4 regions of the Streptomyces sp. NPDC079020 genome follow, and region 1 is predicted to be linked to each of the others. Evidence: riboswitches for the same ligand, from Rfam matches in the RefSeq annotation. Region 1 holds a riboswitch; each other region holds the start of a gene.

Region 1 (7,517 bases):
CGCTGGATCGCCACGGCCACCGCCGACCCGGCGAGCGCCGACACCCTCGGCGCCACCGTGATCGCCCCGATCGTCGAGGAGAGCGCCAAGGCGGCCGCCGTACTGCTGATCTTCCTGTTCCGGCGGCGGGAGTTCAGCGGCATCGTCGACGGCATCGTGGTGGCCGGATTCACCGCGACCGGCTTCGCCTTCACCGAGAACATCCTCTATCTGGGCAACGCCTTCGGCGAGGACCAGCAGCTGGGGGTGACGGGGCTCGGCTCGATGACCGCCGGGACGTTCTTCGTCCGGATCGTGATGTCCCCGTTCGCGCATCCGCTGTTCACGGTGCTCACCGGCATCGGCTTCGGCTTCGCCGCCGTGGGCGCGCGCCGCCACCGGGTCCGCCGGATCCTGCTGCCGGCGCTGGGCCTGCTCCTCGCGATGGGCATGCACGCCCTGTGGAACGGCTCCTCCGCCTTCGGGCCGTACGGCTTCTACGCGGTGTACGGGATCTTCATGGTCCCGGCGTTCGGGCTGGTGACCTGGCTGGCCGTCTTCACACGCCGGCGCGAGCTGCGCACGCTCTCCGCCGAGCTGCCCGCGTACGCGGCGGCCGGCTGGCTGACCCCGGTCGAACCGCTCGCGCTCTCCTCGATGCGGGCGCGCGGCATGGCCCGTGATCTGGCCCGCCACTGGCACGGCCACCCCGACCGGGCCCGCGGCCGGGCGGCGGCGCGGGCGGTCGCCGAGTACGAGTCGTTCGCGACGTCCCTGGCCGGGCTGCGCCGCAGGGCCCGCCTGGACTCGGCGGGCCCGGACTTCGCCGGGCGGGAGCGGGAGCTGCTGCACCACCTGTGGCAGCGCCGGGAGATCGCCGGTCCGGCTCTGACGTACGCGGCCCACGCCACCGTCCGGCCGCACACATACCCCCGCCACCCGGTCGCGCCGCACGGCGGGCAGTTCCCGCAGCAGCAGTACGGGCCCGCGTACGCGTCTGCGGAGCCGGGTCCGTACGCGTCTCCGGGGCCGGGTCCGTATCCGCACGCGACACCGGGGCCGCACGCGACACCCGGGCCGTACGCGACACCCGGGCCGTACGCGACACCGGATCCGCAGCAGTACGGGCACGCGGGACAGCCGTACGCGGGTCGGTTCCCGCCCCAGCAGTACGGGCCCGCACCGCACGCGACCCCGCCCCAGCAGTACGGCGGCCCCAACCCGTATCTGCGCCCCCCGCAGTAACCGTCGGCGCCCCCGCACCCGGCCGGCGGGACCGGGCCGGCCGGGTGCCGGGCCAGCCGGGTGCCGGACCGGCCGGGTGCCGGACCGGGTGCCGGGCCCGGCCGGTCCCGCCGTGGATCAGGCCGACGCCTCGGTGAGCGCGGCGATTTCCTGGTCCGTCAGGTGCAGGCCGGCCACCGCGACCAGTGCGGGCAGCTGCTCGACCGTGCGGGCGGAGGCGATCGGTGCGACGACGGTCGACCGCGCGGCCAGCCAGGCCAGGGCGACCGTCGCGATCTCGGCCTCGCGCTCCCGCGCGATCGTGTCGAGCGCCGCCAGCACCCTGCGGCCCTGTTCCGACTCCAGGTGCCGCCCCGCGCCCTCGGCCCGCGGGCTGTCGACCGACGTACCCGGACGGTACTTTCCGGTGAGGAAGCCCGAGGCCAGGGCGAAGTACGGGACGGCGGCGAGCCCGGCGCGGGCGGCGGTGTCCTGGAGGGCGCCCTCGTAGGTGTCGCGGGAGACCAGGTTGTAGTGCGGCTGGAGGGCGACGTAACGGGCCAGGCCCTCGCGCTCGGAGAAGTCCAGGGACGCCCGGAGCCGCTCCGGGCTGATGTTGGAGGCGGCGATCTCGCGCACCTTGCCGTCCTTCACCAGCTGGTCGAGGGCCGTGATGATCTCCTCGACCGGGACGGTCTCGTCATCGAAGTGCGTGTAGTACAGGTCGATGTGGTCGGTGCCGAGCCGGCGCAGCGACTCCTCGGCGGCGGCCTTGACGGTGGTGGCGGAGAGCCCCTTGTACGAGGGGTGGGCGCCGACCTTGGTGGCGACGACGATGTCGGACCGGTTGGCACGCGAGGCGAGCCACTTGCCGATGACGGTCTCCGACTCGCCGCCCTCGTTGCCGGGGACCCAGGCGGAGTAGGAGTCGGCGGTGTCGATGAAGTTGCCGCCGGCCGCGGCGTACGCGTCCAGCACCGCGAAGGACTGTGCCTCGTCCGCCGTCCAGCCGAAGACATTGCCGCCGAGGGCGAGGGGGAAGACCTGAAGGCCGGAGGAACCGAGCGGGCGAAGAGACGTCACAGAAGTCATGCAGAGTTCAACGAGAGCACCCTGTGACGCTATTCCACGACAACGGACCGGCAGCCCTGACGTCGGGGGGTGTGCGTCAGGGCTGCCGGGGTTCGGGGGCGCCCGGTGAGGGCGCGGTGGGAGAGCGATGCGGGGGCGGAAGCGGGGACGGGGCCCGGAGCCTGCCGGGCGACCTCCGACCGGAGGTCACCCAACGGGTCCTCAGACCGTGAGTCCCTTGCTGCGCAGCCAGCTCATCGGGTCGATGGCCGAGCCGCCCGGGGTGTGGACCTCCAGGTGGAGGTGGGCGCCGGTGACGTTGCCGGTGGCGCCGACACGGCCGATGGTGTCGCCCGTGCTGACCTTCTGACCGGCCGACACGTTCATCGAGGACTGGTGGCAGTACCAGACCTCCGTACCGTCATCGAGCACCAGGACCGTGCGGTAGCCGTACGCGCCGGAGTATCCGGCGGACTTCACCGTGCCGCTGTGCACGGCCTTGACCGGGGTGCCGCTCTGCGCCGCGAAGTCGAGCCCGGTGTGGTGGCCGGAGGACCACATCGTGCCGGACTGACCGTAGGTCGAGGTGATGCTGTACGAGGAGGTCGGCAGCGCGTAGCTGGCGGCGAGCTTGGCGAGGCGCTCGGCCTCCGCCTTCTTCTTCGCCGCTTCCTCCGCCTTCTTCTTCTCGGCGGCGACCTTGGCCTCGGCCTTGTCCTGCTGCTTCTTGGCCTCGGCGGCGGCCTTCTCGGCTGCCGCCCTCTCCTCCGCGGCCTTGGCCTCGGCGTCGGCGCTGGCCTGCTGCTGCTCGGCCTGCTGGAGGATGCGGGCGCGGAGTGCCTCGCCCGGGTCGGTCGCGCCCTGCTCCGCCTCGGCGTCGGTGATGCCTGCGGAGGTGAGCGGCGCGGTCGCGACCGGCTTCTTGTCCTCCTCGTCGGAGAGGAAGGAACCCACGCCGGGAAGGGACTTGGCGTCGGGGAGACTGGCCGCGAGGGAATCGGGAAGAGATATGGAGACCGGCGGCTTGCTCTGCGCGGTGGCCATGCCGCCCGCTCCGACGGCCGCGATGACACCGACCCCGAGGACGGTGGAGCTACGGGCGAGTCCCCGCTGCTTGGCTACGCGGTGCCTGCCGCGCACGGGCCGGATGGACTCCTCGGTGGGATTCCATTCCTCCCAGGTCCTGTCCGGGTCACCGAAGTTGCCGGTGGCGAAGGGTGACGGGGCCTCGGGGGCAGGCTTGTTGGACGCCACGTGGGCGCACTCCTTTCCTTCCTTCTCGCCTACCGGGTTAGCTGACGGGTTCGGAGCAGGAAGGTCTCCTACGGGCCCCTCCGTCTCTGACGAGACACAGGTGTCCGATTCACCCCATGTAGGTGGTTCCCCGGTTCCCTTGCGGGATTCGGCGCTCGCGCACGGTGCCGCCTCTTGCGACGACTGGGACGACCGCGCTGCGTTATCGAACGTTAATAGACGGACGGCTCCTATTCCAAGCTCTTCCCGTTGATCGTTCGCGACTTTGGCATGGACTTACAGGGTGCAACCGGCTCGAATCGGACGAGTAGAGCACGATTGGATCACTACTTGGTTTCTGACATTGCGTCAAATGTTATGCGGAGCGGCGTCCTTCGACTACGCACCGTGGTATCGCCCGGCAACCGGCGCGCGCCCGTCCCCGCGTCCCGTCCGCATGTCACGCCCACAGGACCCGCCCCCGCGTCCCGTCCGCATGCCCCGCTCATTCATCGCCCCGGCCCACGATCCTCACGGTCGTCCGGCGTTCCGGCTGTCCCTCAGCGGGCCTTCCCACCGCGAGAAGTGCCATGTCGTCAGTGGACCGGCCGCCGGTGTGCAGCCGGACGTCGTCGGTGAGCGCGGAGAGCAGCTCCTCGGGCCCGGGGAAGATCCGGCCCCGCAGCCGGGCCGCCGGGTCGTAGAAGGCCCCGGACGCGTCCCGCGCCTCGGAGAGGCCGTCCGTGAACAGCAGCAGGGTCGCCCCCGGCGGCAGCCCCCACTCGTCGGCCCGGTCCGGCCACGCACCCAGGTTCATCCCGAGCGGCAGCGCGGGCACGGTCGGCGACAGCACCTCCAGCGCCCCGTCCGCGTGGAGCAGGATCGGTTCGGGGTGCCCCCGGTTGACGATGCGCAAGGAGAGGGAGCCGCGCGGAATCTCGACGAGCACCGCCGTGATGAACCCTTCCATCGCGTCGAGCCCGCCGCGCCGGGTGCCTTCCCGCGCCAGCGCCCGTTCCAGCCGCTGGGCGACCCCCTCCAGCGAACGCTCCTGCTCGGCGGCCTCCCGGAACGCGCCGATGATCACCGCCACCGCCTCGACCGCGTCGAGCCCCTTGCCCCGTACGTCCCCGAGCACCAGACGTACGCCGTGCGGGGTGTCCGCCACGGCGAACAGGTCACCGCCGACGAACTCGTCCGCCTGGGCCGCCTCGTACCGTGCGGCGACATGCAGTCCGCCGATGCGGTCGTCCGGTGTCGGCAGCACGGCCCGCATGGCGGTCTCCGCGATGAAGCGCGCCGAGGCCAGCTGCTCGTTGCCGCGCCGCACGACACCGTTGATGACGAGGGCGAGCACCGAGGCGGTGAGCACGGTGATCAGCTCGGTGACCGGAGCGGCCCGGGTCAGCGTCCCCGCGTACAGGTGCAGCACGAGGACGGCCAGGACCGAGGCCACGCCGGTCCGGACGGTGCTGGCCAGGCTGAAGAACGGGGCGGCCATCAGCGGCGCCGCCACGAACAGCGGTACGGCGGTGAAGGTCGGCGGGGTCCCGACGTCGAAGAGCAGCCCGCCGCCGATCATCAGGGCGGGCAGCGCGCGGACGAACCGGCGAGCCCCGACGCCCCCGGCCGGCCCCCGGCCACCACCGCGGGCCGGGAAACCGAAGGAGGGGAGCACGCGCCCGCGCACCGGAAAGGCCGAACGCCAACGGCTCCGGGCGCCGGGCAGCCCGACAGGTCTCCCGCGCCGCCTGTCCCGCTTCCCCACCTGTGCACTCCTGCCCGGTCCATCCACGGCTGCGGACCGTACCGCGCCCCGTCCAGGCTTGCCGGAGCCGCGCCGTGCGGCGACTCCTCATCGGCCAAAGGGGGGAGCGTGCGGGGCCGGGGCCTCCGGAGGTCAGTCGGAGAGCCGGTGTTCCGCGTAGATCGTCAGCGCATCCCGTACGAAGGCGGCGGTGCCGTCCCCGTACCGATCGTAGTTCTTCGCGAAACGCGGATCGGCGGCATACATCTCGCCCAGCCCCTTCACATACGCCCTGCCGGGCGCTTCCGCATCCGCCAGCCAGGCGCAGTGCCGCCGCGCGATGTCCTGCACCGCCCCGCTGCCGGCGGCGAGGCCGTCCTCCCTGGCCCGCCCGTAGTCCCGGGCGATGGACTCGTGCTCCGCCAGGTGCGCCTTCCGCCCCGCCGCGCCCAGCGAGCGCCACCACCGGTCGCCGCGCTCGTACGCGTCACGGCCCCAGCGCTCGGTCACCTCCTGCTCGTGGACGGTGTGATCGAAGCCGTCGAGCACTTCTTCCGCCATGAGTTCCCTCCCCTCCTCCGTCTTGTGGAGAGTGGTCCGCACCGACGCGATCTGCCGCCCGATGCGCTCCCGTTCCTGCTCCAGCAGCCTCAGATGCGTCCGCAGAGCCACGGCCGTGTCCCGCTGCCCCTCCAGCACGTCCTTGATCGCGGGCAACGGCAGCCCCAGCTGCCTCAGCAGCAGGATGCGCTGGAGCCGGACGAGGGCGTCCTGGTCGTAGTAGCGGTAGCCGTTGCTCCCGACCCTGCTCGGCATGAGGAGACCGAGGTCCCCGTAATGCCGGAGCGTGCGGCTCGTGGTGCCGGCCTTTCTGGCGATTTCCTGGATGGACCACTCCATGCGGGAAAAGCTAGATCCTTACGTTGCGTCAAGGTCAAGCCGGAGGACGCGGCACGCTCGAAGCCGGCGGATACGCAGCACGGACCCGGCGGATGCGGCACGCACGGACCCGGATACGGCACACGGGTCCGGAAACGACTCGGGCCCGGCACGCTGTATGCGTACCGGGCCCGGTCCTTCAGTAGCGGGGACAGGATTTGAACCTGCGACCTCTGGGTTATGAGCCCAGCGAGCTACCGAGCTGCTCCACCCCGCGTCGTTGAATGCAACTCTACGGCATGCCGGACGCGCTCCTGACCACCTGGCACTTCGGACCTCCGGCACGACCCCCTCGCCGCGGCCCTCGCCGCGGACCTCGCCGTGCGCGCGCCCAGTGCGCCGGACGTCCATGTGCCGCCACCGCCCGGGGTGATCGGCCGTGCCGGGGTGATCGCCGTGCCCGGGGGGCCGGAGAATTGCGGGACCCGTGGACCGGCGAGAGGCTGGTGATACAGCCTTGCGGTGTCCGACCGCACCCGCGGCTCCCGGGGTGCCGAATCGCCGGCGTACGTCCGGCCGATCAGCGACAGACGGCGGGGGAAGGAGCCGGGTGTGTGTCGCGGTCCGCGCCACACCGAGGAGAAGGCCATGGACGGTGCCACGCTCGAAACCATGAGAACCGCGTTGCGCGGACCGGTGATCGGCCCCGAGGACCCGGACTACACGCAGGCGCGCACCATCTACAACGCCATGATCGACCGTCGGCCCTCGGCCGTCGTGCGGTGCTCCGACGCGGCCGACGTCATGGCCGCGGTGGACTTCGTACGGGAACACGGTCTCGAAGCGGCCGTCATGGGCGGCGGACACAGCGGTGCGGGCCTGTGCCTGGTGGACGACGGGGTCACCATCGACCTCTCGCCGATGCGCGGCGTGCGCGTCGACCCGGCCGCGAGGACGGCACAGGTCGGCGGCGGCGCCCAGCTCGGCGACCTCGACCACGCCGCCCACGCCTTCGGCCTCGCCACCCCGGCGGGCATCATGTCGACGACCGGCGTCGGCGGCCTCACGCTCGGCGGCGGGCACGGCCACCTCACCCGTGCGTACGGGCTGACCGTGGACAGTCTGCTCTCCGCCGACGTGGTGCTCGCCGACGGCAGCTTCGTCACCGCGAGCGGGACCGAGAACGCCGACCTGTTCTGGGCGCTGCGCGGCGGAGGCGGGAACTTCGGCATCGTCACCTCGTTCGGCTTCCGGCTGCACCCGGTGGACACCGTCGGCGTCGCGGTCACGCTGTGGCCGCTCGACCTGTTGCACGAAGTGCTGCGGTGGTACCGCGAGTTCCTGCCTGCGGCACCGGACGAACTGAACGGTTTCTTCGCCACGC
Region 2 (7,517 bases), on a different contig from region 1:
GGCTTCGATTCCCCGCTCGACGGCCACGAGGAGTACCCGGTCGAGGGCGGTCCCCGGTTCGTCCGCCCGGCGCTCTCCGTACGGACCGACGAGGTCAGGGGGACCCAGTGGGTGTTCGGGGGCGCCGGGACGGACGGTGACGAACTCCGGCTGAGCTTCACGGACGCCGCGCACCGCCTCGCGCTGACCCTCCACTACCGGATGCGTGACGACTCCGATGTGATCGAGCGCTGGACCACCGTCACCCACGCCGGCCCGGACGGCCCGCCCCTGGAACTGCTGCGCGCCGACGCGGCGACCTGGACGCTGCCGGCCCGGGAGAACTGGCGGCTGAGCCAGCTGCACGGCAGCTGGGCGGCGGAGTCCCGGCTGGTGCGGTCGGAACTCACGTACGGCGAGAAGATCCTCTCCAGCCGCCGCGGGCACACCGGGCACCAGCATCTGCCATGGGTGGCGCTGGACGCCGGCGGAGCCGCGACCGAGGAGCACGGGGAGGTGTACGGCTGCGCTCTGGGCTGGTCCGGTTCCTGGCGGATCGCCGTGCATCAGCTGCCCGACGGTCTCGTGCAGATCAACGGGGGCGCGGGCTACGACGAGTCCGGCCTGCTGCGGCTCGCGCCGGGTGAGTCGTACACCACACCCGTCTTCGCCGGCCTGTGGAGCCCGGACGGCTTCGGCGGGGCGAGCCGGGCCTGGCACGCCTGGCAGCTGGCCCATGTGATCCCGGACGCCAGCACGCCGCGGCCGGTGCTCTACAACTCCTGGGAGGCGACCGGCTTCGACATCTCCATGGAACAGCAGCGTGCGCTGGCCGTGCGCGCGGCGGAGATGGGCGTCGAGCTGTTCGTGGTGGACGACGCCTGGTTCGGGCGGCGCACCAGCGACCGGGCCGGGCTCGGTGACTGGACGCCCAACCCCGACCGGTTCCCCGGCGGGCTGCGGCCGCTCGCCGACGAGGTGCGCGGGCTCGGCATGCGGTTCGGGATCTGGGTCGAGCCGGAGATGGTCAACCCCGACAGCGATCTCTACCGGGCCCACCCGGACTGGGTGCAGCACTTCCCCGGCCGTACGCGGACCGAGTTCCGCAACCAGCTGGTGCTCAACCTGGCCAGGCCGGACGTACAGGAATACCTGTGGGAGCAGCTTGACGCGCTGCTCTCCAGCGCTCCGATCGACTATGTGAAGTGGGACTTCAACCGCTGCTTCACCGAGGCCGGCTGGCCGGGCGAGGAGTACCCGCAGAAGCTCTGGACCGCCCATGTGGAAGCGCTGTACGCGCTGCTCGACCGGCTGCGCGCCGCGCACCCGGGCGTGGCCTTCGAGTCCTGCTCGGGCGGCGGGGGCCGGGTCGATCTGGGCGTGCTCTCCCGCACCGATCAGGTGTGGACCTCGGACAACACCGACCCGCTGGACCGGCTCGCCATTCAGGAGGGCTTCGGGCAGATTCATCCGGCGCGGGTGATGGCGGCCTGGGTCACCGACAGCCCGAACGTCCAGCTGAACAACCGGGTGAGTTCGCTGCGGTTCCGCTTCGTCAGCGCGATGGCCGGGGTGCTCGGGGTCGGCGGCGACCTCACCGAGTGGAGCCCTGAGGAGCTGGCCGAGGCGCGGGACTGGGTGTCCCTCTACAAGGAGATCCGCCCGGTGGTGCAGCACGGGGCCCTGCACCGGCTCGCGGCGCCGCGCGGCGGGCTGAGCGCGGTGAGCTACGTGCTGGGCGAGGAGGTCGTGGTGCTGATGTGGCTTGAGGCACAGCGGTTCGGCCAGCGGCCGCCGGCCCTGCGGCTGCGCGGCCTGGACGCCTCGGCGACGTATGTCTGCCAGGACACCGGAGCGGAGTACCAGGGTTCGGTGCTGCTGCATCGCGGGCTGCACACCGGGCTGAGCGGCGACCTGGACGCCCGGGTGCTGAGGTTGCGTCAGAAGCGATGACCATGACATGTCCGTAATGGGGCGTTTAATAGAACGTGCCCTATTTATGGGAGAGATGATGGCCCGCTGGTGAGCGGGATCATATCCGTGACGGTGTGTGGTGGCGGCGCCCGGGAGCGATCCGGGCGCCGCGCGGAATGCCAAGATCCGTAATCCACGGAGTGTGACGGGAATTCCGGACCGAAATTGAATCGGGGATTCCGGCAGGCAACCGATGGCTTGTTCCTGTCGTCCTGACTCGTTTACGGTCACCGTCAATCCGGACGGATCGCCTAATCCTGCCGCCGCCCGGAATTCACACCCACCCACACTCGTGTGGCAGGAGCGGGGGACCCAGGTAAGCCGCCGGCCCGGAGAGATCCGGACCGGCTCGGGGTGAAGTCGCCGAGAGCGACCGGGCATCTCCAGCCCGAACCCGACAGCTCACCTCGTAGGCGCCGGAGAGGAATTCCCCCATGCCCGCAACGGGTAAGCACCGTCGTACGAAGACCGGCCCGATCGTCCGCGGTGTCCTCGCCGCAGGGACCGGCGGCGCCGTCCTCGCCCTCCCGCTGATCGGTGCCACCGGAGCGCACGCCGCGGAGAAGGCCGCGCCCACCGCCGCCTCGGTCGCCGCCGCGCACACCGCCCCGGGTGCCGCGGCCACCGCCCACGGCGCCTCGAAGTCCTACTCCGTGGTCTCCGGCGACTACCTCTCGAAGATCGCCGCGGAGCACAAGCTCAAGGGCGGCTGGCAGAAGCTGTACCAGGACAACCGCGAGGTCGTCGGCGAGAACCCGAGCCTGATCTTCCCCGGCATGAAGCTGACCCTCGGCGCCGAGGCGTCCGGTTCCGCCGATGCCGCGCAGTCCGCGCCGGCCCCGTCGAAGGCGGAGCCGAAGAAGGCCGCCCCCGCCGCCCCGGCGGCCCCGAAGGTGCAGTCGGCCCCGAAGGCCGCCTCCTCCGCGGGCTCCTCGGCCCCGTCCTCCGAGGCCGGAAAGTCCACCACCTCCACGAGCACCAGCGCCTCCCAGAGCAACAGCTCCGGCTGGACGACCCCGGTGGCCAACGCCAACGTCACCACCCAGTACCGCGCCTCCGGCGCCAGCTGGTCCAGCGGCTACCACACCGGCTCGGACTTCCAGGCCGCGTCGGGCACCGTCGTCCGCGCCATCGGTCCGGGCACCGTGGTCTCGGCCGGCTGGAGCGGCTCGTACGGCAACGAGGTCGTCATCAAGCACGCCGACGGCATGTACTCCCAGTACGCGCACCAGTCCTCGCTCAGCGTCTCCGTGGGCCAGACCGTCACCGGCGGCCAGCAGATCGGCCTCTCCGGCTCCACCGGCAACTCGACCGGCCCGCACCTCCACTTCGAGGTCCGCACCGGCCCGAGCTACGGCTCGGACGTCGACCCGGTCGCGTACCTGCGCCAGCACGGCGTCTCCATCTGATGGAGCGGTGACGGCCGGACATGAACAGGGGCGGTGCGCGTCGGCGCACCGCCCCTGTCCTTATTCCGGCTTTACCAAAAACTGACCGGGTGGTCTATCTCACCACCCGTCAACCCCGTATTACGGTCGCGTAGGTCACATTCGACGGTGCAGGATATGCGCTTGTGGCAGACGATTCGAGAAACAATCAACCAGAGATCATCGGGTCGTACGCGGCGATTGGCGACAGCTTCACCGAAGGAGTCGGAGACCCCGGCCCCGACGGGGCCTTTGTCGGCTGGGCGGACCGGTTCGCGGTCCTGCTGGCGGACCGGCTCCCGGTCCCCGACACCGCGACGAGCCCGGAGGATCCCGCGCACGGGAATTTCCGGTACGCCAATCTCGCCGTACGCGGACGCCTCCTCGACCAGATAGTCGAGGAGCAGGTCCCCCGCGCCAAGGAGCTGGCCCCCGAGCTGGTCAGCTTCTGTGCGGGCGGCAACGACATCATCAGGCCGGGCACCGACCCCGACGATCTGGCCGAGCGCTTCGAGCGCGCGGTCGCCGATCTGAGCAACGCGGTCGGCACCGTCATGATCACCACCGGGTTCGACACCCGCGGTGTGCCGGTGCTGCGGCACATGCGCGGCAAGATCGCGACGTACAACGTCCATCTGCGGTCCATCGCCGACCGCTACCACTGCCCCGTCCTGGACCTGTGGTCGCTCCGCTCGGTGCAGGACCGGCGCGCCTGGGACGACGACCGGCTGCACCTGTCCCCCGAGGGCCACACCCGCGTCGCGCTGCGCGCGGCACAGGTGCTCGGTGTGGACGTGCCCGCCGATCCGGATCAGGCCTGGCCGCCGCAGGCACAGCGCGGCACCTTCGAGGAACGGCGCGACGACATCCACTGGGCGCGCGAATACCTGGTCCCGTGGATCGGGCGGCGGCTGCGCGGCGAGTCCTCCGGCGACCATGCCGAGGCCAAGCGCCCCGACCTGCTTCCCCTCTGACCCGACCTGCTTCCCCTCTGGGGGGACCGCCCTCACGGCGCCTCGCGCAGGACCGTCAGGGGCAGGGCACGCCGGGCCGGGCTCGGTACCACGAGCCCGGCCGGCGGCGTGGCCGGACGGCCCGGAGCCGGTATCCGCTCCAGCACCCCGCCCGCGAACACGTCGTACAGCGGCAGCGTCTCCAGATGCACATAGCCGATGTGGCAGTCGCACACATCGAGCGGGCAGCCCTGCGGACCGAGCGCCCGGCGGTAGCTGCCGTCGTAGAGATTGCCCAGCTCCGCGCGGACGAAGTGACACCGCCGCACGGTGCCGTCACCGTCCACGGAGATGACCGACTCACCCGTGCGGCAGGGCAGCCCGGCCGACCGGTGCGGATGCCTGCTGTACGGGAACAGCGGGTCCAGCGCCGTCCAGCGGTCCGCCTCCTCGTCCGTGTAGGTGTGCCCCTCGGCGGCGTTGACCCAGAGATAGACCTCCTCGGGCAGCGCCGCCCGCAGCCGCCGCGCCTCGTCGAGATGGGCGTCGAAACCGACCACGCCCACGCTGTAGCGCACCCCGCGAGCGGTGAGCTCCCGGCACTTGCCGAGGAAACGCTCGTACGGCGTCTGACCCGGGTGGTACGTGCACCACAGCGCGACCCGGTCCGTGTCGGCCCCGGCCAGCCAGTCCGTGCGGCCGCTCAGATTGGTCTGGATGGCCACCCGGCCGATGTGCGGCAGCCGCGACAGATCGGCCAGCGCCCGCCGGTACCAGGACCTCACCAGACCCTCGCCCCACGGTGTGAACAGCACGGACAGCCGGTCTCCGGTCTGCGCCGCGGCCCACGCGGTGAACCGCTCCAGCGCCGCCCGGTCCGCCGTCAGCTGTTCCCGGCTGTCGCGCCGCTTGGCGAACGGGCAGTACGGACAGTCGTAGTCGCAGGAGGACAGCGGGCCCCGGTAGAGGATCGTCAGGTCCATGGCGGCAGTCACTTCCGTTCGTACGCGGCCATCGCGGCCCGTACCGCAGGGGAGAACAGCTCGGGGCCCAGCGCGTCGGAGTGGGCCAGCCCCTCGGGGGAGAGCCGCAGCAGATCGCCGCCGGCGCTCCCGTCCAGCCAGCCGCGCGCCGCGAAGCGGTCCAGCTCGGCCGGGAAGTCCTCGCGCGGATCCGTGCCGAACCGCTGCCGGTACTCCTCGGTCCGCAGGCCCACGGCCTGGAGCAGCGACTGGAGGAGATGACGCCTGCGCGCCTCGTCGGCGTCCACATACCGGCCCACCTCGGCCCGGGAGAAGTCCTCGGTCGCGGTGAACCCGTCGATGATGCCGCGGATCTCCCGCATCTCCACCGCGTAGTCGAAGGAGTAGTGCAGCGAAGCGGTGTACGAGCGGGCACCGCAGCCCAGACCGATCATGCCGTCGGTCTGGCAGGCGTAGTCGTCCCGGCCCTCCGCCGGGGCGTCGGCACGGCGGAACATCCGCATCGACACCTGCTCGTAGCCATGGGCGAGGAGATGGTCGCGGCCGGTCCGGTAGAGCCGCAGCCGCTGTTCGTCCCAGGCGTTCGCGGCATGCTCCTCGGCCGCCGGGTCCACCGCCGCCCCGAGACGGCCGAGGCCGGTCAGCGGGCGTACGTAGAGCGGGTAGAGGTAGAGCTCCTCGGGGCGCCAGGCCAGCGCGGCGTCCAGGGAGGTGCGCCAGCTCCGCTCGGTCTGCCCGTCGATGCCGTAGATCAGGTCGATGTTGAGGACCGGTATCCGGGCGTCACGGATCCGGCCGAGGGCCGCCTCCACATCGGCGCGGTGCTGCGGGCGGACCGCCGCGCGGGCCTCGGCGTCGACGAAGCTCTGCACACCGATGCTGATCCTGGTCGTGCCGCGGTCGGCGAGCACGGCCAGCCGGTCCGCCGTGGCGGTCGAGGGCGAGGTCTCCACGGACAGCGGCACCGCGCGAAGGTCGGCGCCCATCCGCTTCTCCGCGATGTCGCAGAGCCGCTCCAGCTCGCCGGCGGTCAGGAAGGTCGGCGTACCGCCGCCGAACGCGGCGGCGGCGAACCGCACCGGCTCCTGATCGCCCAGCGCGTCGCGGACGGCCGTCGCCTGCCGGTCCAGCGCGTCGAGATAGCGCGTGGTCAGCTCGTCGGGAGCGCCGATCCGGGTGAACAGATTGCAGAAGCCGCAGCGGACCTCGCAGAACGGTATGTGGAGATAGAGGGAGAGCGCGTCCTTGGGCTCCGCCGCCCACAGCTCACGCAGCGCGGGGCGGCCGGTGAGCGGCCGGTAGGCCGTCTTGTGCGGATAGGCGTAGACGTAGCTCTCGTACGGCCTGACGGCGGGCAGGGTCGGGCTGGTCATCATGCGTCCCCGGGCTCAAGGAAGAAGTGGGCGTACGGCACGGTCCAGACGGCTTCGTGGCCGAGCCGGTGGCCGGTGAAACCGTCGTCCCCGTAGGCCGTGCCATGGTCGGAGCAGACGATCGCGAAGCAGCGGCGGCGGCTGCTCGCGGCGGCGAAGAGCCGGCCGATGTGCCGGTCGACGTACTCCAGGGCGGCGGCGTGCGTGGCACGGGAGTCGCCCGCCTCGTGGGTGGCGCCGGGCCGGTGGAACCAGTTGGGCTGGTGCAGCGCCGACACATTGACGAACAGGAAGAGCCGCCGCTCCGGCGGGAGTCCGGCCACGACCTCCTCGGCCCGGGTCACCTGCTCCTCGAAGGAGGTGGGCGAGGCGACGCCGAACCCGGGCTCCCAGTGGCTCTCCTGGAACATGCCGGGCAGCACCGATCCGAGCGGCCCCTGCCGGTTGAAGAAGCCGACGCCGCCGATGCACACCGTGCGGTAGCCCTCGTCGGCCAGGGCGGACACCAGGTCGGGGGTGTCGAAGACGAAGGTGCCGTCCGCCGTCGTCTCGCTGCCCGCGAACCGCGCCGCGAACAGCCGCGGATGCGGCCCCGGGGAAGCGGGGGTCGGCAGGAACCCGGCGAAGATCGCCTGGTGCGAGGCGTAGGTGAAACTCCCCGGTGCGTGCCGCTTCTCCCAGACACCACCGGGCAGATGCCGGGCCAGATGCGGAATGCGTCCGGCGGCGGCCAGCTCCACGGCGACGTCGTAGCGCAGGGTGTCGAGAGTGACGAGCAGCAGATCGTGATGTCCGACGATCCCGCTCATGTCGGGTTCCCCGGTGTCC
Region 3 (7,517 bases), on a different contig from region 1:
TCCGCCCGCCGTCGGTGCCGGACGGAATCTCCCGCCTGCGGCTGACCGCGCGGGCCGATCTGACCCGGGAGCAGGTCGCGGCCGCGGTGGACGCCGTCGTACGGACCGCTCCCGGGACGAAGACCGCTCCGGTCAGCTGACCGGGCGGTCGTGCAGCCCCGTAACGAACGAGGTCCAGGCCGTCGCGGAGATCCGCAACGGAGTCCGGTCCAGATCCTTGGAGTCCCGTACGGCGAGGTGTTCACCGTCGAGCGGCGCGGTCTCCACACAGTTGTTCATTCCGGTGCTGCGGCTGCTGCGGCGCCACCGTAACGCGGGCTGTGCGAGGCGGTCGGACATGATGCTCCCTCGGGCAGTCGGAAGGTGCGCGGGGGAGCACGGCCGGTCAGCCGGAGTCCCCCTGGCCGCCGCGGCTGATCGCGGCGATGAGATCCAACGAACGCTCCGGCGACAGCGCGTGAGCCTGCAAGGTGCGGAAGGCCGAGCTGTACGCCTCAAGGTCTTCTTTCCGCTCCAGATAGAGGCTACTCGTCAAGTGGTCAAGAACGACCACATCCAGATCAGAAATGTTCGGAAAGGAGAAAATTACGAAAGGGCCGGTCATGCCGATGTAACCCCCTACCTTGAACGGCAGCAACTGAAGTTGTACGTGGGGCAGTTGACCCACCTGGGTCAGATGGCGCAGCTGGTCCCTCATCACCTCGGGACCGCCCACCTCGCGCCGCAGGACGGCCTCGTCGAGTACGGCCGTCAGGTGCAGCGGCGGATTCGCCCGCAGCACGGCCTGCCGGGTCAGCCGTACCTCCACCAGGGAATCCAGCTGTCCGGCCGGCAGCCCGTCCAGTGAGGACCGGGTCACCGCGCGGGCGTAGGCGGCGGTCTGGAGAAGTCCGGGCACCACCGAGGTCTCCAGCGTCCGCGCGGTCCTCGCCTGGGACTCCAGGCTGATGAAGTCGCGGTACTGGGGAGGGATCAGCCCCCGGTACGCGTGCCACCAGCCTGTTCCGCCGCCGCCCGCCGAACCCGCGAGCACCTCCAGGAGCGCGCGCAACTGGGCGTCGCGCACGCCGTACGCGTCCAGCAGCCGGGTCACGTCGGCGGGAGAGACCCCACTGGCACCGGTCTCGATACGGCTCACCTTCGACTGGTGCCAGCCGAGCAGCCGCGCCGCGTCCCGGCTCGTCAGCCCGGACGCATGGCGCAGGCCGCGTAACTCCTCTCCGAGCTTGCGTCGGCGTACCACGGGACCGTGCAGCATGCCGGCCTCCTTCCGCTGTGCAGGGAGAGCCGGGCCCGCACGGCTCCGGCCCGCAGAGAGGTCAGTGTGCCGCGCGTTCGAGTACCGCCGGGGCGGAGTTCACCGCTTTGAGCGACAGATATATGCATATCTTGGCCGATCGTCGTTACAGAGGGCAGCATCAGTGGCAATCTGGCGCGAAGCACAATCCCGGCCGATCGCGGTTCGGCCGGGGCTGGAAAGGGACGGCGTCGCCATGGCAGATCATCAAGAAGCAACCGTCACCCTGCCGAGTGATCCGGTCTCGGTCTCCTCGGCCCGCAGGTATGTCGCCCGGATACTGGCCGAATGGGGTCTGGCCGACGACACCGAGATCGCCGACTCCATCCGGCTGATCGTCTCGGAGCTTGCCACCAACGCCGTACAGCACACGTTCGGGCTGTCACCCACCTTCACCGTGGACCTCCGGCTGGACCGGGAGGAGGAGCTGCATCTCGGTGTGACGGACAGTCACCCCCGCTGGCCCCAGCGGCTGCCGGCCGCCGTCCAGCAGGACAACGGACGCGGCATGGTGATCATCCGGGCCCTGGCCAAGGAGTACGGGGGACAGCTCACCGTCACTCCCACCCCCGACGGAGGCAAGACGGTCTGGATCGCCCTGCCCTGGACCGTTCCGGGCCAGGGCTGACGGCGAGCGGGCGTGCCGGGGCCACGTGCTCCCGGGCAGGGCTCCGGGGTCCGGGCCGGGCCCCGGCCTACCGCGCCGCCGCGCCCCGTCCGAATCCGCTGCGCATCAGTGCCAGCAGGGTCGACGCGGCGGAGGTCGCCCGGTCGCCCCGGTGCGCGACGGAGATCGTCCGGCGGAAGGCGGCCGGATCGAGCGGGCGCACAGCCAGCGGGGTCGGGGACATCGCGGCGACCATCTCCGGAACCACGGCCACCCCGATCCCGGCGCTGACCAGCGCGCACACCAGGGCGTAGCCGGGGGACTCGCACACCACGGCCGGGGTGGCGCCGGCCTCGGCCAGGGCGCTCTCCACCCCGCGCCGGGGCGGATGCGTGGGCGCGCTGCTGATCAGCGGCCGTCCCGCCAGCTCGGTGACCGGCAGGCGGCCCGTCCCTTCGGCGAGCCGGTGGCCGACCGCGGTGACCAGGACCAGCTCCTCGACCAGGAGGGGCTCGACGACGACGCCCATGGGCAAGGGGCCCGCGGCCGCCGGTTCGTACGCATGGGTCAGGGCGAGATCGACCTCTCCGGCAGCCACCGCGGTGACTCCCCCGGGCGGCTCGTAGTCGGTCACGGCGAGCTCGACGTCCGGATGTGCGCGCCGGAACGCGCTCAGGACCGGCGGCAGCAGATGGATTCCGGCCGTGGTGAACGTGCCGACCCGCAGCCGCCCCCCGGAGAGCCCGGCCAGCTGCGCCAGCTCGTGCCGCGCCTGGTCCAGCTCGTCCAGGACCCGTCGGGCCCGGCCCGCCAGCAGCTCACCGGCGGCCGTCAGCCGCGCCCCGCGATGATGACGGACCAGGAGCGCCGCACCGGCCTCGCGCTCCAGTTTGGCCAGCTGCTGGGAGAGGGCGGGCGCGGTGTAGCCCAGGCGCGCGGCCGCACGCGTGATCGATCCGGCCTCGGCGACCGCCACCAGCGCCGCCAGCCGTGTGGGGTCGTACATTAAGCGTTCCTTTTGGCAGACCCAGAAGATTGCAAGTACACGCTAAAGGCTCTTTCGGTCCAGGGTGTAACCATGGACGCACAACTGCTCGCCTTCACGGGAGTCGCCGCGGGAATGGTCGCGCTGCCCGGCGCCGATTTCACCGTCGTCGTACGCAACGCACTCGCCTCGCGCCGTTCCGGGGTCGCCACCGCGCTGGGTGTCGCCGGGGGGCTCGTGGTGCACACCGCGCTCGCCGTGGCGGGCCTGGCCGCGGTGCTGGTGACCATGCCCGTGCTGTTCCGCACGGTCCAGCTCCTGGGCGGCGCGTATGTGCTCTGGCTCGGCCTCAGCGCCCTGTTCGCGCTGCGACGGCGGCCCGCCGAGGCGGACCGGACGGCCAAACCGGAGGCCCGCCCCGCGCAGCGGGAGCTGGGACGCTCACTGCGGCAGGGCTTCTTGACCAACGCGCTGAACCCCAAGGCGCCGGTGCTCTTCCTCAGCCTGCTGCCCCAGTTCGTGCCGGACGGGCAGCCGCCGCTGCCCAGGACCCTGCTGCTCGCGGCGGTCGTTGTGGCGCTGGCGCTCGTCTGGTTCCCGGCCGTGGCCCTGCTGGTGGACCGGCTGGGGCGGTGGCTGCGCCGGCCGCGCACCGCCCGTGCGATCGAGGGCGGCAGCGGCGCGGCGCTCACCGCACTGGGGCTCGTACTGGTGACCGGACCGCTGCTGCGCTGAAGCGGGTCCGGCCGTGGGTCAACGGACCCGTCCGTACCACACGCTGTTCGACCAGATCTTCTCCAGCCGGACCACCGCCCCGGTCTTCGGGGAGTGCCAGATCTTCCCCTTACCCGCGTAGATGCCCACGTGGTACACGCTGCGGCCGGAGTGGAAGAAGACCAGATCGCCCTTCTTCCGCTTCGACTTCGAGATGTGGTGGGTCTTGTTGTACTGCTGCTGGGCCGTACGGGGGAGTTTCTTGCCGGCCTTCTTGAAGGAGTAGAGAGTCAGCCCCGAGCAGTCGAACCGGCGCGGACCGGACGCTCCGTACTTGTAGGGCGATCCCTTCTTGGACGCGGCGACCTTGAGCGCCTTCGTCGAGTGCGTGGCGGCCTCGGCCTCGTTGACCAGGCCCGGCGCCAGCATGGCGGAGCCGACGGCCAAGGTGAGTACCGAGGCCGTACCGGCCCGGGTAAGCAGAGACGGGACATGTACCTGCGCAGTCATGCGCAACCCTTCGTCAGCCGCCTGTGAAGGATGACCTGTCGGGTTCGGGCTGGCGAAGTTGCCCGGCCGCAGTGTGCGGCTTCACCCCGAGGGGCGACCGGTTGCCCGGCCGACCCGTTGTGCTCGGGTCCTCCACTCCTGCCGATCCACTTCTGTCGACCAGTCATCCGGGCAGCGGCAGGACTCGGCGTCCGCCCGGACCGCCCCGCCGCGGTGGCGGGGGCTTGTCGTCCCAGGGATCTTGACTCACGAAGTGCCGGATTTCCGAGCTGAAACAGCGATTTGTGAGAGTCGTCACGACTGATCCGTTCGGGTGGACGAGCCCGTTTTCGGCCCTCGGCCGGGCTGATCGACCACCCTCGCACCAGCGACGGAACGTCAGATTCCGCGTGCTGTCCACGCGCTGAGCGCAAGTTGGGCTGTCCCTCGCGAGGGGGACTGACTACGCCGAACGAGGGAGGAAATCTGATCTCCTGGCCGGGCGTGTCGCGGGGCGGACGCGGTGAGGTGCGTCGGGGTGCGGAGGAGCGCACGAAGCGCGACGAGGCGTGGCGAGCGCGGCGAGGCGTGGCGAGCGCGGCGAGGCGTGGCGAGCGCGGCGAGGCGTGGCGAGCGCGGCGAGGCGTGGCGAGGCACAGCGAGGTCCCGGCTCCCCGTGAGCGGGAGCCGGGAGCCGGTGCGGATGTGGTGCCGGGCTCTGTGCCGGGCGTGGTGCCGGGCGTCGGCCGGGGCGGACTCCCCGGCCCGGTGTCGGGCCGGGGGCCTGTCAGCTCACCGGCGGCGGGGCCCGGTCAGCTCGCCGGTGGCGGGGGCATCGTGACGCGCCCGGCGCGCCGTTCCCCGTCCAGCAGGCGCAGGGCCCGCGCCAGCGTCGCCGCGTGGATCTGCGCTTCGCCCCGTTCGTGCATCAGCGTCAGCGCGTCGCGCAGCGCCGCGGCCCGGGAGGCCAGGGCCTGCGCGGCCCGGAGCGCGCCATAGGTGTCGCTGCCGCGGGCCGGGTTGATCCGGCCCAGTTGGTCGAGAACTTCCAGGTAGCAGTCGATGAACTCCCCCTCGGCGCGGGTCAGCGCGGGGAGCGGCGGGTACTCCGGTGGAAGCATGGTCGGTTCACCTCGGGGGGTGCGGCGGCCGGGACGGGCCGCGGTTCTCCATGACGTGGTCCACGAGCCCGTACGCCTGGGCGGCTCGGGCGTCGAGGATGGTGTCGCGCTCGATGTCGGCCGTGATCCGCTCCGTGGACCGGCCCGTGTGACGGGACAGCATGGCCGCGAGCATCTCGCGCACCCGCATCAGTTCGCGTGCTTCGATTTCGAGATCGGACGGCTGGCCCCGGACCGGTTCGTCCAGCGTCGGCTGCCGGATGACTACCCGGGCGCCGGGCAGTGCATGTCGGCGGCCCGGCGCGCCTGCCGCCAGCAGCACGGCGGCGCTGGAGAAGGCCTGGCCGAGGCAGAACGTCTCCACGTCGCACGCCAGGTACTGCATGGTGTCGTAGATCGCGGCCATGGCGTTGAACTCGCCGCCGGGGGAGTTGATGTAGAGCGAGATGGGCCGGTCCGGCTCGGCGTACTCCAGATACATGAACTGCGCGATCAGGTCGGTGGCCGCGGTGTCGTCGACCGGGGTGCCGAGAAAGACGATCCGCTCGGACAGCAGCTTGGAGTACGGGTCCAGGGTCCGGGTCCCGGTCGCTGTGCGTTCGGTGAACTCCGGCAGGACATAACGGGCGGCAGGTCGGATCATGGCGATGCCTCTCCTGGGATCTGCGCGGTTGTTCTCGGTGGGTCGCTGTTCTGCGGGCACGCCGTCCCCGGGCACGTGGTCCCTGGGGGTGTCCGCGGCCGCGTCCGTAAGAAATGTACAGGACGTACAGAAGGTGATGGTGGGGGGTGTGGAAGCGGACGTGCTGTTCCGGGCGGTTCAGGAGGGCGTGCGGGCGGAGGCGGAACTCATCGCCGCCGCCCCGGCCCTCCTGTCGGGGCTGTCTGCGGAGTTCGCCGGGGCTCGGTGGTCGGAAGTGGCGCGCTCGTCCCCGCAGGAGTTGCGTCTGCCATGCCGGCGTGGCCGAACCGCCGCATCCGAGGCCATCCATACCCCCGGACTGTCCGTATTTGTGCGCCAATGGCTGAATTCAGTGCGCTTTGCCGAGATGCGAATATCTGTGAACTCGAAACGTGAATGAGTCAATTCAGGCAGTGATATGAGTCACTTGACATATACATCGAGCAGGTCTTAACTTCCCACGGCAGTTGAAATGAATGCCGGGAATTCCGTCCGGCATTGATATCTCCTGTCACCGAACAAGCGTCTCGTTCATCACGCATGGAGGTTCTCATGAAGCTCGTTCGCCTCGTCAATAAGTTCCGCCCGGAGAAGAGCCTCAAGGCTTACGCCTGGTACGGCTGGATCTAATCAGATAGTTTCCATGCCGGGCTCGCGTCGGTCAGGAATTCTTGTCGACGCGAGCCGCCTACCCACGGAGTTCACCCATGTCTATGCTCCGCGCCGGCGGGAGCGGTCGGGTCATTGAGTTCGCGCCGAGGCTCGACGAGCTATTGAGTCGTTATCGCGATGCGTCGCTGTTCCGTCTGGAGCCCGACACGATCGGCGTATCCGGTGCCGATCTGATGGATGGCCTGCTCCGGAGCAGGCCGGCCAACGCGGAGGAGAGGCCTACCTTCAAACCCGTCCAGAAGCGGCTTGTCAGCCGTGCCGATGCGTCCACCTTTATGCAAGCCGTGGGCTCGGACGTACGAACCGCGCTGCAACGTCCCCTCGATGGCACGGTCGACCTGACCGGCCGGTGGCCGCATGTGGCGCATGTTTACCTGCGGGATCTCGTCTTCGGAGACGAAAGTCGGCGATTCCGGGTTCTGGTCGACCGCCGACTGGAGTTGACCCCGAAACTGACCTGGTCGGCCGTCGCCTCCGGTGCCGCTTTGTTGGGCAGACCTGGTCCGGACGTACCGCTGTCAAAACTTGCCGCTCTCGTTGTCGATTCCAAGAACTACAGTGACCGACGTTATGCCATGTACCTGTACAGGCGAGTGGCGGCACCGGTGTGCTTCACCGTCTCCGCGCTTGTCACCAGTGCCCTGTGGCTCGGAGCTCCGTTCAGCGACGACGTATCGAATCGGAATATCCTCCTTGAGGCACTCCGGCTGCTCCCCCCGTCGTGGAATATCTTGCGAGTGGCTTCCCCGGAGTTCTCGGACGTGGACGCACGGATCGGCCCGAAGGACGATGTCCTGTTGCTTCCCCTGCTGAGCCATCGTGACCCCAAGCTCTGGGAGGAGCCCGACGAGTTTCACCCCGACCGCTGGGACGAGCTGGATGGAGATACCCACCCCGGCTATCTGCCCTTCGGCCACGTGAGCGAACGGTGCTGGGGCCGTCATATGGTC
Region 4 (7,517 bases), on a different contig from region 1:
GGATCGCGACCCGGGGGCCGGCCGGGAGCGGCTGATCGGCCAGGAGCAGGCCCGCGTCGACCATCTCCGTCACGGTGTCGACCCGGATGACGCCCGCCTGCCGCATCAGCGCGGAGACCGTGGCGTCGGGGATGCGGCTGACCGGCACGGCGTGGCCGGGCGGGGTGGAGCCGCTGTGCCGGGCGCCCTTCACGACGACGACGGGTTTCACGGCCGCGGTCCGCCGGGCGAGCCGGGTGAACTTGCGGGGGTTGCCGATGGATTCGAGGTAGAGGAGGGCGACATCGGTGTCCTGGTCCTCGTACCAGTACTGGAGGAAGTCGTTGCCGGAGACATCGGCCCGGTTCCCCGCGGAGATGAAGGTGGAGAGCCCCGCGCCGCGCCGGTGGAGGCCGGAGAGCAGGGCGATCCCGATGGCTCCGGACTGCGTGAACAGGCCGATGCGGCCGGGGGCGGGCGACTCGGGGGCGAGGGAGGCGTTCAGCCGGACGGCCTCGGCGGTGTTGATGATGCCGAACGCGTTCGGCCCGATGATGCGCATGCCGTACGAGCGGGCCTGCCGGACCAGTTCGCGCTGGAGCTCACGGCCCTCGGCGCCCAGTTCGGCGTATCCGGCGGAGAGCACGACGAGCCCCTGGACGCCGTTCTCGCCGCAGTCGGCCACCGCTTCGGGCACCCGGTGGGCGGGGACGGCGATGACGGCCAGGTCGACCCGCTCATCGATCTCGCCGACGGAACGGTGCGCGGGGACGCCGTCCAGCGTCGTCAGGCCGTCGTCGAAGGCCTTGTTGACCGCGTAGGCGCGCCCGGTGTAGCCGGAGCCGAGGAGGTTGCGCAGGACGGTGCGGCCCACCCCGCCGGGGGTGCGGCCGGTGCCGATGACGGCGACGGAACCGGGGGCCAGCAGCCGCTGCACCGAGCGTGACTCGGCCCGCTGTTCACGGCCGCGCTGGACGGCGAGGGACTCGGCGGTGGGTTCGAGGTCGAGGGTGAGGTGGACGGAGCCGTCCTCGAAGCTGCGCTGCTGGGTGTATCCGGCGTCCCGGAACACCTTGATCATTTTGTTGTTGGCGGGAAGCACCTCGGCGGCGAAGCGGCGGATGCCCCGCTCGCGGGCGACCGCGGCGATGTGTTCGAGGAGCGCCGAGGCCACCCCTCGGCCCTGGTGGGCGTCCTGGACGAGGAAGGCGACCTCGGCCTCGTCGGCGGGCGCGGAGGCGGGCCGTCCCTGCTCGTTGATCCGGTCGTAGCGGACGGTCGCGATGAACTCACCGCCGATCGTGACGGCGAGCCCCACCCGGTCGACGTAGTCGTGATGGGTGAAGCGGTGCACGTCCTTGTCGGAGAGACGCGGGTACGGGGCGAAGAAGCGGTAGTACTTCGACTCGTCGGAGACCTGCTCGTAGAAGCTGACCAGCCGCTCGGCGTCGTCGGTGGTGATGGGCCTGATGCGCGCGGTGCCACCGTCGCGGAGCACCACGTCCGCTTCCCAGTGGTCGGGGTACACGTGATGCGGACTCTGCTCCGGCTTCGGGTGCATGGCCAAAGCCTACGACCGGCACACCAGTCGCGGAGGGGGCGGGGCCGGGGCAGTCTGGGGAGGCCGACCGGCGGCGCGGCCGGGACGGAGGCCGGGCACAGCACCGCGCACTGCATGAGAGACTGGTCTAGACAACCGTTGATTCGTGAAGGGCAGAACCATGGCTGAGCGCCGCGTAAACGTCGGTTGGGCCGAGGGCCTGCACGCCCGCCCCGCTTCCATCTTCGTCCGTGCCGCCACGGCTTCCGGCGTCCCGGTGACGATCGCCAAGGCCGACGGCAACCCGGTGAACGCCGCCTCCATGCTCGCCGTGCTCGGCCTGGGCGCGCAGGGCGGCGAGGAGATCGTGCTCGCGTCCGACGCGGACAACGCGGAGGCCGCCCTGGACCGTCTGGCGAAGCTGGTCGCCGAGGGTCTTGAGGAGCTTCCCGAGACGGTCTGATTCCCGCACGGATCGGACCGGGGTTTCTTCCCCGACCGGGCCGCGGTATCCCGAAAGGGAGCCGCGGCTCTTTCGTTTCCCCTCCGCACGCAATTACCGCCGGCACCGATTCGGGCGGCGGAAATGAAGCCCTGCGGAATTACTTCACCTCGCATAAGGCTTGTATACGGCGTCATTGTTAATGCCGGACACTCGCGATGTTTACGCCGTGTTGCGGAGTGCTCACCCGGGCCCGGCCCGGAGCGCGGACATCCCGGCGGGCCGTGCGGCGCGGCCGGTGCGCGGACATGGCCCGCTCGGCGTGCCGGGCGGCCAGCGCCCTGGCCCGTTCTGCGTCGCCGCGCGCCACGGCGTCCACGATGGCGCCATGTTCGGCCCAGGATTCGGCGGGGCGGGCGGGCTGCTCGACCGCGTACATCCAGGCGGTCTTGTGGCGCAGCTGGGTGAGAAGGGCGATGAGGCCGGGGCTGCCGGAGGCCTGCGCGAGGGTCTCGTGGAACCAGCCGCCCAGTGGGCACAGGTCCTCGCCCTCGCCCCGGCGGGCCCGCTCCTGCCCCAGCCTGACCAGGCCGCGCAGCACCCTGAGATGGGCCTCGGTGCGCCGCTGAGCGGCGCGTGCGGCCCCCAGGGGCTCCAGGAGCATCCGGGCCTCCAGCAGGTCGGCGGCCTCCTGTTCGGTGGGCTCGGCCACACACGCACCGGCGTGCCGGCGGGTGACGACGAACCCCTCGGACTCCAGCGTGCGCAGCGCCTCCCGGACCGGGACCCGGGAGACTCCGTAGCGCCGGGCGAGCACCTCCTCGGTGAGGCGGCTGCCGCGCTCGAAGACACCGGAGACGATGTCGTCACGGATTGCCGTGCATACCGAATACGCGGGAATGCGCATGTCCGAACCTCCGCCATAATCCCCGCGGAACGCGGCCGACCGACGCCTTTTCCGTGACTCTATGACAATCGGCCGGAAATTCCGATGATGCCGGGAAATCCAGGGGATATCTTTCGGCCACCGGGCACTTCGGCGGAGGCTCCGCCGGACCCGGCCCGTGAAATGCCGGAGGCCCCGGCGGAGAGCCGGGGCCATCGGCGGGGTGCGGAGACGGTCAGACGTTGAGGCCGTGGGCCCGCAGGTAGGCGACCGGGTCCATGTCGGAGCCGTACTCGGGCGTGGTGCGCGCCTCGAAGTGCAGGTGCGGTCCGGTGGAGTTGCCGGTGGAGCCGGAGAGGCCGATCTGCTGGCCGGAGGTGACGCTCTGGCCGACGGAGACGCCGATCGAGGAGAGGTGGCCGTACTGGGTGTACGTGCCGTCCGTCATCCGGAGCACGATGTTGTTGCCGTACGCGCCGCCCCAGCCGGCCTCGACGACCGTACCCGCGCCGACGGCGACGACGGAGGAGCCGGAGGCCGCGTGGAAGTCCACGCCGGAGTGGCTGCCGGAGGACCAGAGCGAACCACTGGACTGGTAGCCGGTGCTGACGTACGAGCCGGCGACCGGGAGGTGGAAGGAGTTCAGCCGGGCGCGTTCGGCCGCGCGGGCGGCGCGCGCCTTGTCCTGGCGGGCCTCCTCGGCGCGGGCCTCGGCCTTGCGTTCGGCCTCCGCCTTCGCCCTGGCCTTGGCGGCGGCCCTGGCCTCGGCTTCCGCGACGGCCTTGGCCTTCGCCTCGGCGGCGATCTCCGCCTGGTGCTCCTGGACCTTCGCCTGGGCGTCGATCTGCCGGGCGAGCGTGGCGTCGATGGCGATGACCGCGGTCAGGCCGGTGTCGCTGACGGGGTGGGCCTCGGAGTCCGCGGCGAGGGCCGGGGAGGCCATACCGCCGATGACGCCGGTGGTGGCCAGAGCCGCGACGCCGGCGACCTGGGCGCGCTTGCGCGTCAGGCGGCTCGGGGCACGGTGCTTCCCGGTGGCACGGGTGAACGCCATGGAGGGGCTGATCCTTTCCTTCCTTCTCGCCTACCGGGTTAGCTGACGGGTTCGGAGCAGGAAGGTCTCCTACGGACACCTGGGCCTCGTACGGGGCACGGGCATCCGATTCACCCCAGGGACTTCATGGGTCCCCGGCTCCCCAGGCTCGCGCCTGACGGGGACTCGGCGATGGCTGCCCGGCGCCGCGGACGCGGCATACGGATGACGGACAGCGGAGCCGACGCTAAGCGGCACAACTTTCCCGCACCAAACGGACAGCGGGTTTTGTCGCTCATCCCACAGAACAGAAGGGCGACTTCCCCCACAAAGGAACCCAATAGGACAAAAAGGGAGACCCCGGCGCGACGGCTCGCACCGGGGTCCTCTGTGTCCCGGTATGCGACGGCGGGAGCAGGGAGCGCCCGCCGCCGCACACCCGGACGAGTCAGCCGCTGACGACCGAGACCTCACCGATACCGAGGGCCTTCACGGGCTCCTCGATCCGCGCCGCGTCCCCCACCAGGACCGTCACCAGCCGGTCCACCGGGAACGCGCTGACCACGGCGGCGGTCGCCTCCACCGTGCCCGTCTCGGCGAGGCGGGCGTAGAGGTGGGCCTGGAAGTCGTCCGGGAGGTGCTGCTCGACCTGGTCGGCCAGGGTGCCCGCGACCGACGCCGCGGTCTCGAACTTCAGCGGGGCGACCCCCACCAGGTTCTGCACGGCCGTCTCGCGCTCGGCATCCGTCAGCCCGTCGGCCGCCAGGGTCCGCAGCACCGTCCAGAGGTCCGCCAGCGCCGGTCCGGTGGACTCGGTGTCCACCGAGCCGCTGATCGCCAGCATCGCGGCGCCCGCCGCCCCGGAGGCCGAGCCGGGAGCCGTCGAGCGCAGGACCTGGCCGAAGGCGCGGACACCGTAGGTGTAGCCCTTCTCCTCACGCAGCACCCGGTCCAGCCGGGAGGTGAGGGTGCCGCCCAGGCAGTAGGTGCCGAGCACCTGGGCCGGCCAGACGCTGTCGTGCCGGTCGGCGCCGATCCGGCCGATGAGCAGCTGCGTCTGCACCGCGCCGGGACGGTCCACGATAACGACACGGCCGGTGTCGTCGGCGGTGATCGGCGGCACCGGACGGGGCCGGCCGGCGTTTCCGGACCAGTCGCCGAGGGTGTCGGCGAGCAGGGCGTCCACATCGACCCCGGTGAGGTCGCCGACGATCACGGCCGTCGCGGTGGACGGGCGGACATGGGCGTCGTAGAAGCCGCGCACGGCCGCCGCGTCGATCCCGCGCACCGTCTCCTCGGTGCCCAGGCGCGGGCGTGACATACGCGCGGTCGCCGGGAACAGCTCCTTGGAGAGCTGCTTGGCGGCGCGGCGCGCGGGGTTGGCCTGCTCGTGCGGGATCTCGTCGAGCCGGTTGCCGACGAGGCGCTCGATCTCGCTCTCGGCGAAGGCCGGGGCCCGCAGCGCTTCGGCGACCAGACCCAGCGCCTTGGCCAGCCGGGAGGCGGGAACCTCCAGGGAGACCCGGACGCCGGGGTGGTCGGCGTGCGCGTCGAGCGTGGCACCGCAGCGCTCCAGCTCGGCGGCGAACTCCTCGGCGCTGCGCTTGTCCGTGCCCTCGGACAAGGCCCGGGACATGATCGTGGCCACGCCGTCGAGCCCCTCGGGCTCGGCGTCCAGCGGGGCGTCCAGGAAGATCTCCACGGCGACGACCTGCTGGCCGGGGCGGTGGCAGCGCAGCACGGTCAGCCCGTTGGGCAGCGAACCGCGCTCGGGGGCGGGAAACGCCCAGGGCCGGGCCACGCCGGGGGCGGGCTGCGGGTGGTACTCCATGGCTACTCCAGTCGCGGCGGCGTCGCTCACTTGTCCGCCCCCTCGGGCGCGTCGGTGCCTTCGGTGTCGTCGGCGGTCTCGTCGGCCGCCGGCTCCAGCGGCTCGTAGACCAGCACCGCCCGGTTGTCGGGACGCAGCGCCGCTTCGGCGGCCGCCCGGACCTCCTCGGCGGTGACGTCCAGCACCCGCTGCACGGCGGTCAGGGCGAGCTGCGGGTCGCCGAACAGGACGGCGTACCGGCACAGTTCATCGGCGCGGCCCGCGACCGTACCGAGCCGGTCCAGCCACTCGCGCTCCAACTGGGCCTGGGCCCGTTCCATTTCCTCGGGCGTGGGGCCCTCGGCGGCGAACCGCGCCAGCTCCTCGTCCACCGCCGCCTCGATCTGCGGCACCTCGACGCCGCCGGACGTCTTGACGTCCAGCCAGCCCAGCGAGGGCGCTCCGGAGAGCCTCAGCAGCCCGAATCCGGCGGCCACCGCCGTACGGTCACGGCGGACCAGACGGTTGTGCAGCCGGGACGACTCGCCGCCGCCCAGCACCGTCAGCGCCAGGTCCGCGGCGTCGCAGGCCCGGGTGCCGTCGTGCGGCAGCCGGTAGGCCGCCATCAGCGCACGCGCCGGGACCTCTTCCCGAACCACCTCGCGCAGCTGCTCCCCGATCACCTCGGGCAGCGTGCCGTCGCGCGGCGGCTGCTTGCCGTCGTGGGAGGGGATGGAGCCGAAGTACTTCTCGATCCAGGCCAGCGTCTGCTCGGGGTCGATGTCGCCGACCACCGAGAGCACCGCGTTGTTCGGGGCGTAGTACGTGCGGAAGAACGTACGCGCGTCTTCGAGGGTCGCGGCGTCCAGGTCGGCCATCGAGCCGATCGGGGTGTGGTGGTACGGGTGGCCCTCCGGGTACGCGAGGGCGGTCAGCCTCTCGAACGCGGTGCCATAGGGCACGTTGTCGTAGCGCTGGCGCCGCTCGTTCTTCACGACGTCGCGCTGGTTCTCCATGGACTCCTCGTCGAGGGCGGCGAGGAGGGAGCCCATCCGGTCGGCTTCCAGCCAGAGAGCCAGCTCCACCTGATGGGTGGGCATGGTCTCGAAGTAGTTCGTCCGCTCGAAGCTGGTCGTCCCGTTGAGCGAGCCACCGGCCCCCTGTACGAGCTCGAAGTGCCCGTTCCCCTTGACCTGGCCCGAACCCTGGAACATCAGGTGCTCGAAAAGGTGAGCCAGGCCTGTGCGTCCCTTGACCTCGTGGCGCGAACCGACGTCGTACCAGAGACAGACCGCGGCGACCGGGGTCAGATGGTCCTCCGAGAGCACCACCCGCAGACCGTTGGCCAGGCGGTGCTCGGTCGCCGTCAAGCCGCCGGAGCCGGCCTGTGCTGTGGCCGTGTGACCCATGGGCATGTACGTCCCTTCGATCGCGATACTGGATTTCCTGCCAGACCTGCCACTGTAAGCAAGCGCACCGACACCTGGCGAAGTTCCCGTTCCGTCGATGTTGCTGTAGATGCTGCCGCAACCGGGACCCGTGCCGGGTCCTGTGGGGCCGCTTCGGACCGCTTCGGACGGGTCGAGGTCGGCGTTGTCAGTGCGGCGGTCCACAATGGTCCGCGTCAGAACCTCAGGTTGCCCGATCAGAATCCGTGAAGGAGTCGCAGCCGCGATGGCCCGCCGTAGCACGAAGACCCCGCCGCCGGACGACTTCGAGGAGAAGATCCTCGACATCGACGTCGTCGACGAAATGCAGGGCTCCTTCCTCGAGTACGCGTACTCGGTGATCTACTCCAGGGCCCTGCCCGACGCCCGCGACGGCATG

Evidence for each region. Region 1 has a riboswitch for cyclic di-AMP ahead of ACIGJO_RS33055 (M23 family metallopeptidase). Riboswitches for the same ligand answer to the same signal wherever they lie in the genome.
Region 2: it holds a riboswitch for cyclic di-AMP, as region 1 does, so the genes downstream of both, ACIGJO_RS16640 (peptidoglycan DD-metalloendopeptidase family protein) here and ACIGJO_RS33055 (M23 family metallopeptidase) in region 1, are expected to answer to the same signal.
Region 3: it holds a riboswitch for cyclic di-AMP, as region 1 does, so the genes downstream of both, ACIGJO_RS24865 (C40 family peptidase) here and ACIGJO_RS33055 (M23 family metallopeptidase) in region 1, are expected to answer to the same signal.
Region 4: it holds a riboswitch for cyclic di-AMP, as region 1 does, so the genes downstream of both, ACIGJO_RS09000 (M23 family metallopeptidase) here and ACIGJO_RS33055 (M23 family metallopeptidase) in region 1, are expected to answer to the same signal.

The regions. Positions count from the first base shown of each region.
Region 1 is NZ_JBITUB010000024.1:67,436-74,952, reverse strand. Features, by position in the region: gene ACIGJO_RS33065 (PrsW family glutamic-type intramembrane protease) at 1-1,224, shown strand, start outside; gene ACIGJO_RS33060 (aldo/keto reductase) at 1,342-2,286, opposite strand; gene ACIGJO_RS33055 (M23 family metallopeptidase) at 2,497-3,528, opposite strand; cyclic di-AMP (ydaO/yuaA leader) riboswitch at 3,540-3,692, opposite strand; gene ACIGJO_RS33050 (PP2C family protein-serine/threonine phosphatase) at 4,013-5,185, opposite strand; gene ACIGJO_RS33045 (TipAS antibiotic-recognition domain-containing protein) at 5,408-6,154, opposite strand; tRNA gene ACIGJO_RS33040 (tRNA-Met) at 6,337-6,410, opposite strand; gene ACIGJO_RS33035 (FAD-binding oxidoreductase) at 6,782-7,517, shown strand, end outside.
Region 2 is NZ_JBITUB010000007.1:113,772-121,288, reverse strand. Features, by position in the region: gene ACIGJO_RS16645 (alpha-galactosidase) at 1-1,932, shown strand, start outside; cyclic di-AMP (ydaO/yuaA leader) riboswitch at 2,225-2,382, shown strand; gene ACIGJO_RS16640 (peptidoglycan DD-metalloendopeptidase family protein) at 2,388-3,362, shown strand; gene ACIGJO_RS16635 (SGNH/GDSL hydrolase family protein) at 3,527-4,354, shown strand; gene ACIGJO_RS16630 (STM4011 family radical SAM protein) at 4,387-5,316, opposite strand; gene ACIGJO_RS16625 (STM4012 family radical SAM protein) at 5,325-6,689, opposite strand; gene ACIGJO_RS16620 (STM4013/SEN3800 family hydrolase) at 6,689-7,498, opposite strand.
Region 3 is NZ_JBITUB010000012.1:130,327-137,843, forward strand. Features, by position in the region: gene ACIGJO_RS24835 (8-amino-7-oxononanoate synthase) at 1-140, shown strand, start outside; gene ACIGJO_RS24840 (DUF397 domain-containing protein) at 133-339, opposite strand; gene ACIGJO_RS24845 (helix-turn-helix domain-containing protein) at 386-1,258, opposite strand; gene ACIGJO_RS24850 (ATP-binding protein) at 1,494-1,925, shown strand; gene ACIGJO_RS24855 (LysR family transcriptional regulator) at 1,993-2,910, opposite strand; gene ACIGJO_RS24860 (LysE family translocator) at 2,983-3,624, shown strand; gene ACIGJO_RS24865 (C40 family peptidase) at 3,643-4,113, opposite strand; cyclic di-AMP (ydaO/yuaA leader) riboswitch at 4,117-4,303, opposite strand; gene ACIGJO_RS24870 (hypothetical protein) at 4,905-5,213, opposite strand; gene ACIGJO_RS24875 (ATP-dependent Clp protease proteolytic subunit) at 5,221-5,856, opposite strand; gene ACIGJO_RS24880 (hypothetical protein) at 6,005-6,295, shown strand; gene ACIGJO_RS24885 (tryptorubin family RiPP precursor) at 6,448-6,525, shown strand; gene ACIGJO_RS24890 (cytochrome P450) at 6,603-7,517, shown strand, end outside.
Region 4 is NZ_JBITUB010000003.1:402,044-409,560, forward strand. Features, by position in the region: gene ACIGJO_RS08985 (GNAT family N-acetyltransferase) at 1-1,540, opposite strand, end outside; gene ACIGJO_RS08990 (HPr family phosphocarrier protein) at 1,701-1,982, shown strand; gene ACIGJO_RS08995 (GntR family transcriptional regulator) at 2,161-2,868, opposite strand; gene ACIGJO_RS09000 (M23 family metallopeptidase) at 3,083-3,901, opposite strand; cyclic di-AMP (ydaO/yuaA leader) riboswitch at 3,914-4,082, opposite strand; gene ACIGJO_RS09005 (M16 family metallopeptidase) at 4,329-5,711, opposite strand; gene ACIGJO_RS09010 (M16 family metallopeptidase) at 5,738-7,105, opposite strand; gene ACIGJO_RS09015 (DNA topoisomerase (ATP-hydrolyzing) subunit A) at 7,365-7,517, shown strand, end outside.